Regions from separate parts of the Iodobacter ciconiae genome, predicted to be linked through region 3. Evidence: predicted binding sites of a transcription regulator. Region 3 holds the regulator's gene; each other region holds the start of a gene.
The links. The regulator sigma-54, encoded in region 3, starts transcription at its own class of promoters, with help from an activator protein. The targets are predictions, from matches to a motif close to CTGGCACGCTTCATGCTT.

Region 1: EJO50_RS17655 (pilin) is a predicted target of sigma-54. The motif match lies at 1,517-1,534, and genes of this name have one in related genera.
Region 2: glnA (type I glutamate--ammonia ligase) is a predicted target of sigma-54. The motif match lies at 1,395-1,412, and genes of this name have one in related genera.

The regions. Positions count from the first base shown of each region.
Region 1 is NZ_CP034433.1:3,025,271-3,028,553, forward strand. Features, by position in the region: gene EJO50_RS13255 (Maf family protein) at 1-387, shown strand, start outside; tRNA gene EJO50_RS13260 (tRNA-Thr) at 589-664, opposite strand; gene EJO50_RS17650 (pilin) at 865-1,287, shown strand; gene EJO50_RS17655 (pilin) at 1,610-2,053, shown strand; gene EJO50_RS13275 (PglL family O-oligosaccharyltransferase) at 2,118-3,283, shown strand, end outside.
Region 2 is NZ_CP034433.1:2,356,667-2,359,949, forward strand. Features, by position in the region: gene aroE (shikimate dehydrogenase) at 1-535, opposite strand, end outside; gene EJO50_RS10245 (rhodanese-like domain-containing protein) at 595-1,047, opposite strand; gene glnA (type I glutamate--ammonia ligase) at 1,487-2,896, shown strand; gene EJO50_RS10255 (lactate permease LctP family transporter) at 3,261-3,283, opposite strand, start outside.
Region 3 is NZ_CP034433.1:2,808,435-2,811,717, forward strand. Features, by position in the region: gene hprK (HPr(Ser) kinase/phosphatase) at 1-197, opposite strand, end outside; gene ptsN (PTS IIA-like nitrogen regulatory protein PtsN) at 178-651, opposite strand; gene hpf (ribosome hibernation-promoting factor, HPF/YfiA family) at 757-1,083, opposite strand; gene EJO50_RS12320 (RNA polymerase factor sigma-54) at 1,108-2,481, opposite strand; gene lptB (LPS export ABC transporter ATP-binding protein) at 2,482-3,207, opposite strand; gene lptA (lipopolysaccharide transport periplasmic protein LptA) at 3,204-3,283, opposite strand, start outside.

The DNA of each region.
Region 1 (3,283 bases), 220 kb from region 3:
TTAGCAGCGGATACTACGGTGGTGCTGGATGGGCAAATTTTAGGGAAACCCCTGGATACCAGCGATGCAATCGGTATGCTGGAACGGCTATCTGGGCGCAGTCACGACGTATTCACCAGTTTAGGTTTACGCACTGCTAGCGGTACAGAAGTTGTGTTATCGATTAGTACCGTTACTTTTATGCCGCTTAGCCCTGCTCAAATTTTTGCTTATGTGGCAAGTGGCGAGCCTATGGATAAAGCGGGCAGCTATGGAATACAGGGCATGGCAGGCATGTTTATTTCTGAGTTGCAGGGTAGTTTTAGTGGAGTAATGGGTTTGCCCCTGCATGATACTGCTGCCTTGCTGGCCCGGCATGACCTAGGGTTTTTAGCGCTTAAACCCTAAAGGTGCTCAATACTCAGGTATATGGAACACTGGAATTTATGTCTATTTAAGTTTAAGCATACTATGCTTACAAAATTAGCCTTGATATAAATGATCTACCTGATGTCAAAAATAGGCGCTACCTGACCATTTTTGTCACATTGAACTTACTGTGCCGCATAAAAAAGACCCAGGAGGGTCTTTTTTAATATCTAAATAATCTGGTGCCGTTGAGGTGAATCGAACACCCGACCTACTGATTACGAATCAGTTGCTCTACCAACTAAGCTACAACGGCAATTTTCTATCAAAAAGTATTTAGTAAAGTATAAAACACTCCTCGTACCCCCGCTGGCAAGCCTTTCCGTTAATCAGCTTACTTCTAAAATCCATGTAGTCAGGCATTTATATTGCAATGTCATATTTAAGCAAAAAATATATTTTGCATGGTAAGTGCTCAGGGAAAAAAGCTTTTAAATCAAAGATTAGGAGCAAGAAATGAAAAACATGCAAAAGGGTTTTACTCTGATCGAATTGATGATTGTTGTAGCCATTATCGGTATTCTGGCCGCTGTGGCGATCCCGTCTTATCAGGACTACACCAAGAAAGCACGTTTTCAAGATATTGTGTCCGCTGCTGAGTCGATTCGCACTTCGATTAGCCTGTGTCTAAGTGAAAATGGCGGTGATGTAACGCTTTGCGATACAGCAACCAAAGTAGGTATAACTACAATTACCAACTCAAAAGAAGCAGCCACCGCTTTAGCAATTACAGCGGTTACAGCCGCTATTACTGCAACGGGAAATACTGCTTCGGGTGGCTATACCTACATTAATACCCCGACTGTGCCTGCTGGCGGCACACAAATTGTCTGGACACAAACAGGTACCTGTCTGGCCGCTAAAGCATGTAAAAACTAGCTACACCGTTTTTATGATAAAAATCATGTAACATTTTGTTTATAAATAAATATTATTTTTTTAAGATTACTTTTTTTTTATGGAAAAAAACCTCAATTTCGTGATGGATTGAGGTTTTTTATTGGCTCATTACCTAAAGAGAGAATGAAGTTTTTTATGAAGAGAGGCTTGTTTTATCTTGATTGATTCATTCATCGGAAAATCATTGAAGATGAACTTGTTTTTAAACCTGGCATGACTATTGCTTAATAGTTACCCGTGAATGTTTTTGTTAAGTGAAGCACAGGGCTTCCTTCTTAAACATTGTATGGGAGCAATAAAAATGAAAAATATGCAAAAAGGTTTTACTCTGATTGAGTTGATGATCGTTGTAGCGATTATCGGTATTTTGGCTGCGGTAGCAATCCCTTCATATCAGGATTACACGCAAAAAGCGAAGCTTTCTGAAGTAATTTTAGCAGCAAGTAGCTGCCGTACTGCGATTACTGATGCCTTTCAAAATGCACCTTCAGATCCAGGCGCTGGTAACTACGGATGTGAAGCAGGTAGCGCTTCATCTGCAGTTTCAAAATATGTACAAACAATTGCTACAGGTACTAATGGTGTTGTAACAGTTACAACTGCAAACCTAAATACGAATGGATCAGTTGTACTGACCCCACGAAATGGTACAGCAGTTGCAACATTTGGTAATCCTATTAGTACATGGCAGTGTTCAGCATCAATTCCTGCATTAACAAAATTATTACCTAAGTCTTGCCTGTAATTTAATTATTTGTTTGATTAAAAATAAAACCCGAGCACACTCGGGTTTTATTTTGAGGTGCACTTTGAATTTAATAACAAAAAATACATTATCATTGTTTTTATTAGGAGTAAGTTTTATATGGTTTATAGAACCTTATTCCGGAGACATGATACAAGCAAGCAGCATGGCATTGTTGGCTGGTTTAGGCTTGTGCTTATCTAATATAGATAAAAATAACTTTCAATTTAGAGTTAGTCATTTAAGTATTATTTGCTTGCTCATTATTATTGTTTTTGATTTAATGACTCATCGCTCTTCATTCGGGGCCAGTTTATTACCTATTCTCTCTGCATTGGTATGTGTGTTTTTATTATTACTTAATAAAAATGAAATTCCTATAAAAAATGTAGCTTGGTTGCTCGCTATCTCTGCTTCATTAGCAGCTATTTTTACGTGGCTTTGTTATATTTTTGGTAATCTTACTATTTTAGGTCGTACTTATTTAATTATTATTGATGGGGTTGCATCTGGCCCATTACAACAACGAAATTTATTTTCTACCCATTTATTGCTCGGCATTGCCTCTCTCTCTTATCTAAAGCATGCTGGTTTAAACAGGGCTAGGTGGCTAGGTGGCTTATTATTAATGGCACCTATGTTGGCTCTCACTCAGTCTCGGACCGGCTTAGTCAATATTATTGTTTTATTGTTACTCTGTATTTGGTTTTGGTACAAAAAAATAGTTATTTATATTCCTTTGGTGTATGCCTGTGTAGCAATGTTTTTTGCTCAATTACTTACTAAACCAATTTTTTCATTGTTTGGGATGAGTTTGGGGTCCGCTGCGGAGCGAATGACTCATGATGGAGGTTTATCAATCCAATTACGCCTTGATGCCTCTTTTCGTGCATTACAAAGCTTTGTTGAGCATCCTCTTCTAGGAAGTGGGTTTGGAAATTTTGCTTGGCAAGATTTTCAAATTCGTAGTTTGGGAGAGTATTCCTACCCAAACTTTGTACCCCTTTTTAGCCATAGCCATAATATTATCAGTCAGTTTTTGGCAGAAGGTGGTGTATTTGGTGGTATGGCAGTATTAATTTTATTAGGCATTTTCTTTTATCATATTTGGACAGTAGATAATGAAAAATCTGCTTTCTCTATTTTGGGCTTGGCTATACTTTGGATACATAGCCAGCTTGAATATCCATTGTGGTATATGAACTTTATGCTCATATTTTTTATTTTTTA
Region 2 (3,283 bases), 450 kb from region 3:
CTGTAATCGCCTCAAACGCAAAGGATTGAATAGCTAAAGCCTGGCCGGAAAAACGATAGGCCAGGGCATGGGCTCGCTCCAGGCTGCGATTAGCAATACAAAGACGCACTGGCTGCTCAGCCAGTAAAGACTGTAAAACACCCGCTGCCGCACCTCCTGCTCCAAGCAGCAACACACGCTTTCCTGCAAGAGGGCAATATCTGAGTAAATCACTCACCAGGCCAGCACCATCGGTGTTATCCCCCAGCAAGCTGCCATCGGTATTTACTTTCAGAGTATTAACAGCCCCTGCCGCAGCCGCACGCGGAGTAAGCACCGAACTCAGGCGAAAAGCATCTTCTTTAAATGGCACGGTAACATTTGCACCTTTGCCGCCAGCGGCCACAAAATCTGCCACGACCGCAGCAAAACCATCAAGTGGAGCAAGACAGCGCTCGTAAACAAAGTTTTCCAGGTTAAACTGCGCAGCAAAGGCTTGATGAATCTGCGGCGATTTACTGTGTGCAATCGGATTGCCCAGTACAAGATATTTCATAATTCATCCATAAAAAGCCAGTCAGGACATATTCAGATGCCTCTTCCAAAGAATTCTTCCTAGCCCTGAGTCCAGGTCAAACCGGCTGCTTTCCAGCCATTTACCTGACCACGCTGCCCCGCAGTATTTTTGTCGCCTTCAAAACCTTCCAAAATATTAAAAGCATTGCTATAGCCATTCGCGGCAGCCAGCATCGCGGCATCATGCGAGCGAGCACCGGTGCGGCACAAAAACATGACCACCGCCTGCGGGGCAACTGTCGCTTGTAAGGTACTCAAAAAATGAGGGTTAAGATCCATCTCCGGGTAATGCTTCCACTCATTCATTTCGGAATCAGGCACAAAGCCCACAAACTGCCACTCGGCATGGGTACGCACATCCACCAGCTTTGCATCAGGCAGCGCGGCCAAAAGGGCTGCTGCTTCTGCGGGCGTTAATGCACCTCTGTAAGGTAAGCTTGAAAGTAATGCACGCTCATGGGCTTGTTGCAAAATGGTATCGGCATGGCTCATCGCACTTTTCCTTTGTATAGCGTTTGATCCGCATATTTTACCCTGAGGCAGGGACTCTGTTAGATAAGTTTGTTTTACGGGAAAGGAACCAAAGCCAATGGTTATAGATCGGATTACAATCTGGATTAGAATCTGTGCCAATTTTTAAAAAAAACTTCAGCACAGGCAGATAGAATTTCATCCGCCCTTAAAAAAACAGAGATAAGATCAGCGGAACACTGGCCTCGCACCAAAAAAGCACGCAAGCTGCGTTTTGCTCACCATAATGGTGCGCAAATATGCGTAGCTCGTTTGCCCAGTACACCACTTATCGTTTGTGGCACAATAGATTCAAAATGCTTCAAATATTGGCATAGTTATTGCTGAATGAATTTTGTATGCCGGCAACACCGGACGCCCGATCACTTTTACCCTTGCAACAATTCTGGAGAATCCCAAGATGGCAGTAGCTGACGTTCTCAACCTCATTCAGGAAAACGGCATCAAGTTTGTTGACCTGCGTTTCACCGACACCATGGGCAAAGAGCAGCACGTTACTGTTCCTTCGCACGTAGTTGACGAAGAATGGTTCACGACTGGCCATGCTTTCGACGGCTCTTCCATTGCTGGCTGGAAAGGCATTCAAGCTTCCGACATGCTGTTGATGCCAGATGCATCGACTGCCAATGTGGATCCTTTCTATGACGAACCTACCGTATTTATGACTTGTGATGTGGTCGAGCCAGATACAGGCAAGGGCTACGATCGTGACCCACGCTCGGTTGCTAAGCGTGCAGAGCAGTACCTGAAAGCCACCGGCCTGGGTGACACTGCTTACTTTGGCCCGGAACCGGAATTCTTTATTTTTGACGGCATCCGTTTTGGCTCCGATTTATCCGGCTGCTTCTACAAAATTGAATCCGACGAAGGCGCCTGGGCCACAGCCAATAAAGTAGAAGGCGGTAATAAAGGCCACCGTCCACGCCTGAAAGGCGGTTACTTCCCAGTTCCTCCTGTTGATAGCCACCAGGATATCCGCGCCACCATGGTACTGATTCTGGAAGAGCTAGGCGTGCCGGTTGAAGTGTTCCACCACGAAGTAGCCAATGCTGGCCAGAACGAAATTGGTACTAAATTCAGCACACTGGTACAACGTGCAGACTGGACTCAGATCCTGAAATACGTGGTTCATAACGTTGCTGACCAATACGGCAAGACCGCAACCTTTATGCCAAAACCTATCGTTGGCGATAACGGCAGCGGTATGCACGTTCACCAATCGGTTTGGAAAGACGGCAAAAACCTGTTTGCAGGCAATGCCTACGCAGGTCTGAGTGAATTCGCCCTGTTCTACATCGGCGGTATCATCAAGCACGCTAAAGCGTTGAATGCGATCACCAATCCGGGCACCAACAGCTACAAGCGTCTGGTTCCGCATTATGAAGCGCCGGTTAAACTGGCATATTCCGCACGTAACCGCTCTGCTTCGATCCGTATTCCACACGTATCCAGCGACAAAGGCCGCCGTATTGAAGCGCGTTTCCCGGATCCTTTGGCTAACCCGTACCTCTGCTTCTCTGCGCTATTGATGGCAGGTCTGGACGGCGTGCAAAACAAGATTCACCCGGGCGATCCTGCAGACAAAAATCTGTATGATTTGCCGCCAGAAGAAGACAAGCTGATCCCAACCGTTTGCTCATCTTTGGATGAAGCGCTGGACGCGCTGGATAAAGACCGTGAGTTCCTGACTCGTGGCGGCGTATTTAGTAATGAATGGATTGACAGCTATATCGAACTGAAGATGCAGGAAGTCAACCGCATCCGCATGAGCACTCATCCGGTTGAATTCGATATGTACTACAGTCTGTAATACATAAGCCTGTTTTATACAGGCCCATGTATGCAAAAAAACCCGCACAAAGCCTGGCTTGTGCGGGTTTTTTATACGGTTTAAAGTATCCCACCCGCCACGAAATACTTTTAATAACAATCCCGGGTTAAGTTAATTGGCCCATAAAATAAAAAATATAGCCTGGGTGATTCAAGCCAGGCAAATAAATCCGGCATGATCATTCATATTAAAGAGGCTGTAGTTAAGTTGAATTCGCCCACCGCAATGGCGATTTAATGCCATTTGTGTAATTCAATATTGCCCGCTGTTTATTTCGCCTTTTAACACACTGATACAAAAAGAGAAAACCATCGCTGGTTTTCTCCTCGTATTCTTCAGATACTTATCCTGGAATCATGGCAGTCA
Region 3 (3,283 bases):
ACTGTTTCTGCCACCCCAAGCACCTGAATACGGTTAGGGTGGATAAAATTCAGATGGCCCACCAGAGATAAAGTCGGTTTTTGCTCCGACGCATCATTAGATAACAGATTATTTGCGCCCGATTGCCCTGCAACCCAGGTGAGTCGCAGTTTTTCGGCGTTATCAATAAAAAGCTGTCTAACTGAAATCTGAGGCATAGGGCTCCCAGGTGCTGATTAATTTCCAGATCTGGCCCGGCTCCGTAGCAGCCAGCAAGCTCTCACGCAACACTTTGTCTGAAAAGAGTTGGGCAAGCTCGGACAGAATTTGCAGATGTAAATCAGTTGCGTGAGCTGGCACAAGCAAAACAAACACCAAAGAAACAGGCTTGCCATCAGGCGCGTCATAAGGAATCGGCTCATCCAGGCGAACAAAAGCACCTGTTGCTTCTTTTAAACCTTTAATCCGGCCGTGCGGAATGGCAACACCCTGACCTAAACCTGTAGAGCCCAGCTTCTCACGGGCAAACAGACTATCAAAAATAACGCTGCGGGCAATACCGTGACTATTCTCAAACACAATACCGACTTGTTCGAAAATACGTTTTTTGCTGCTCACTTCCATGTCCAGAAAGACATTTCCGCTCGGCAAAATTTGGGCGATCAAGCTCATTGTAGACAGACCAAAACAGGGACGACACCTATTGTAGCGCCGTCGTTTAAAAACAAAAACGGGAACCTGAATCTTCCGGTTCCCGCTAAGGTGACAAAAATTGCTTTATTCGGCGGCAGGCTGGTGTTGCTTAATGGATTCATTACGATGATCCATTGATTTTTCTTTGTGCTTCACCACCTGACGGTCAAGCTTATCTGCCAGCAAATCAATAGCCGCATACATATTTTCATCCGCTGCTTCCACATGGATATCACGGCCACGAACATGAACGGTTGCTTCAACCTGATGCTGCAGTTTCTCCACGGAGAGGACGACATTAACGTCGATCACATTATCAAAGTGCCGGATGACCTTTTCCATCTTACTGTTTACATATTCACGGATAGACGGGGTCACTTCAAGATGATGGCCACTGATATTCAAATTCATAGGGTTACTCCTTCCGTTGGGGCCTTACAAACTTTTGCGCTGACTTACTGGATAAATCTGCAATGCCTCGCGGTATTTGGCAACTGTACGACGTGCTACCACAATACCCTGAGCAGACAAAGCTTCTGCCAACACACTATCACTTAAAGGTTTTCTCTTATCTTCTTGCTGCACCATCTGCTTGATCAATGCTTTGATCGCTGTAGCAGAACACTCTCCCCCGGCATCCGTATCAACATGGCTACCGAAGAAAAACTTGAATTCATACAGGCCACGCGGCGTAAGCATATATTTTTGCGTGGTCACCCTGGAAATAGTGGACTCATGTAAATCTAATTCTTCAGCAATATCCCTGAGTACCAACGGGCGCATTGCCACTTCACCATGTTCAAAAAACGCACGCTGCCGCTCTACAATTGCCGTGGCCACTCGTAAAATAGTGTCGAAACGCTGCTGTACACTCTTAACCAGCCAGCGGGCTTCCTGTAACTCCCGCGCCAGATGTCCGCCATCACCTTTTTGTAAGATATCTGCATAAAGGCGGTTTACCCGTAATTTTGGCATGGAGGCATCGTGTAATCTGACACGCCAGGCACCTCTTACCTTTTGCACAATCACATCCGGGCTTACATATCTGGGTGACGCTGCAGACCATTGAGCACTTGGTCTTGGATTTAAACTTACAATCAATTCTTGTGCAGCTTTTAACTCACCATCTTCACATTTGAAGGTTCGTTTAAGCCTAGTGTAGTCCCGTCCGGCTAATAAATCGAGCGAATTATGGGCAATTTTTAATGCTAATTCTCTTGCGGCACTATCGGGTTTTTGGCGCAGTTGTAAGCATAAACAATCTGCCGTATCCCTTGCGCCCACCCCAAGCGGCTCCAGGTGCTGTAAGCGAATTAAAGCAATCCTTAAGTCATCAGGTTCGAGCTCATAATCCTGAATTAGTTCCTCTGGCAGCTGAGAAAAAACCTCCTCTAAGGATTGAGAAAGAAAACCGTCATCATCCAACGCCTCTATCAACATCAGCAATAACGATTTATCCCTATGGGAGAGGGGCAGCAGTCCCGCCTGCTGTAACAGATATTCACGCAAATCCAAATCACGGGCAATATTGCTGGCAGGATCAAAATCTTCATCATCATCCGAGCCGCTATGGCTGGAGCCCTCCCAGCGCAAGCCGTCGTCCTCTCCTATTTCCCACTGGGACTCCGGCTGCTCAGCTTCACCAGCCGCAGCTTCCTCTCCCCGCTCCAATAGCGGATTTTCACTCAGATACTGTTCAAGCTCTTGCTGAAAATCAAGGGTAGAAAGCTGCAGCAGCTTGATCGCCTGCTGTAGTTGGGGAGTAAGATTAAGTTGCTGGGATAGCCGCAGCTGCAGAGTTTGTTTCATTTACATGCGGAAATGTTCACCGAGATATACCCGACGCACACTTTCATTTTCAACAATGTCTTTCGGAGCGCCTGACGCCATCACCGCACCTTCGGAAATGATGTAAGCACGATCGCAAATACCAAGGGTCTCCCGCACATTATGATCAGTGATCAAAACACCGATTCCCCTTTGTTTTAAAAAACCGATAATACGTTGAATATCCATCACGGCAATCGGGTCTACCCCGGCAAAGGGCTCATCAAGCAGAATAAAACGCGGGTTGGCAGCCAGAGCCCTGGCAATTTCTACCCGACGGCGCTCCCCCCCTGATAATCCCATCGCGCCTGCATCACGCAGATGCGAAATATGCAAATCATGCAGCAACTCATCTAAGCGAGTGCTGATTTGCTCACTATTTTTGCAATGTAATTCAAGCACTGCACTGATATTTTGTGCCACCGTCATTTTACGAAAGATAGACGCTTCTTGCGGCAAATAGCCCAAACCACGCCGCGCCCTCTGATGAATAGGTAAATGGCCGATATCCTCACCATCTAGCGTAATCCGCCCGCCATTCATGCCTACCAGGCCAACAATCATATAAAAACTGGTTGTTTTGCCTGCCCCGTTAGGGCCAAGCAAACCTACCACTTCACCGCTTGAGATTTCCATCGTGACATCACGCACAACGGTTCTTTTGCCATAACGTTTTTCTAGCTGTTCGGCACGTAAAGAGCTGGTCATGGAGCAGGAGCCTTTTTCGGGGTAATCACGATATTAACGCGCCCGTTGCCCTCGGGCCTGCCTTGCGCCTGATAGG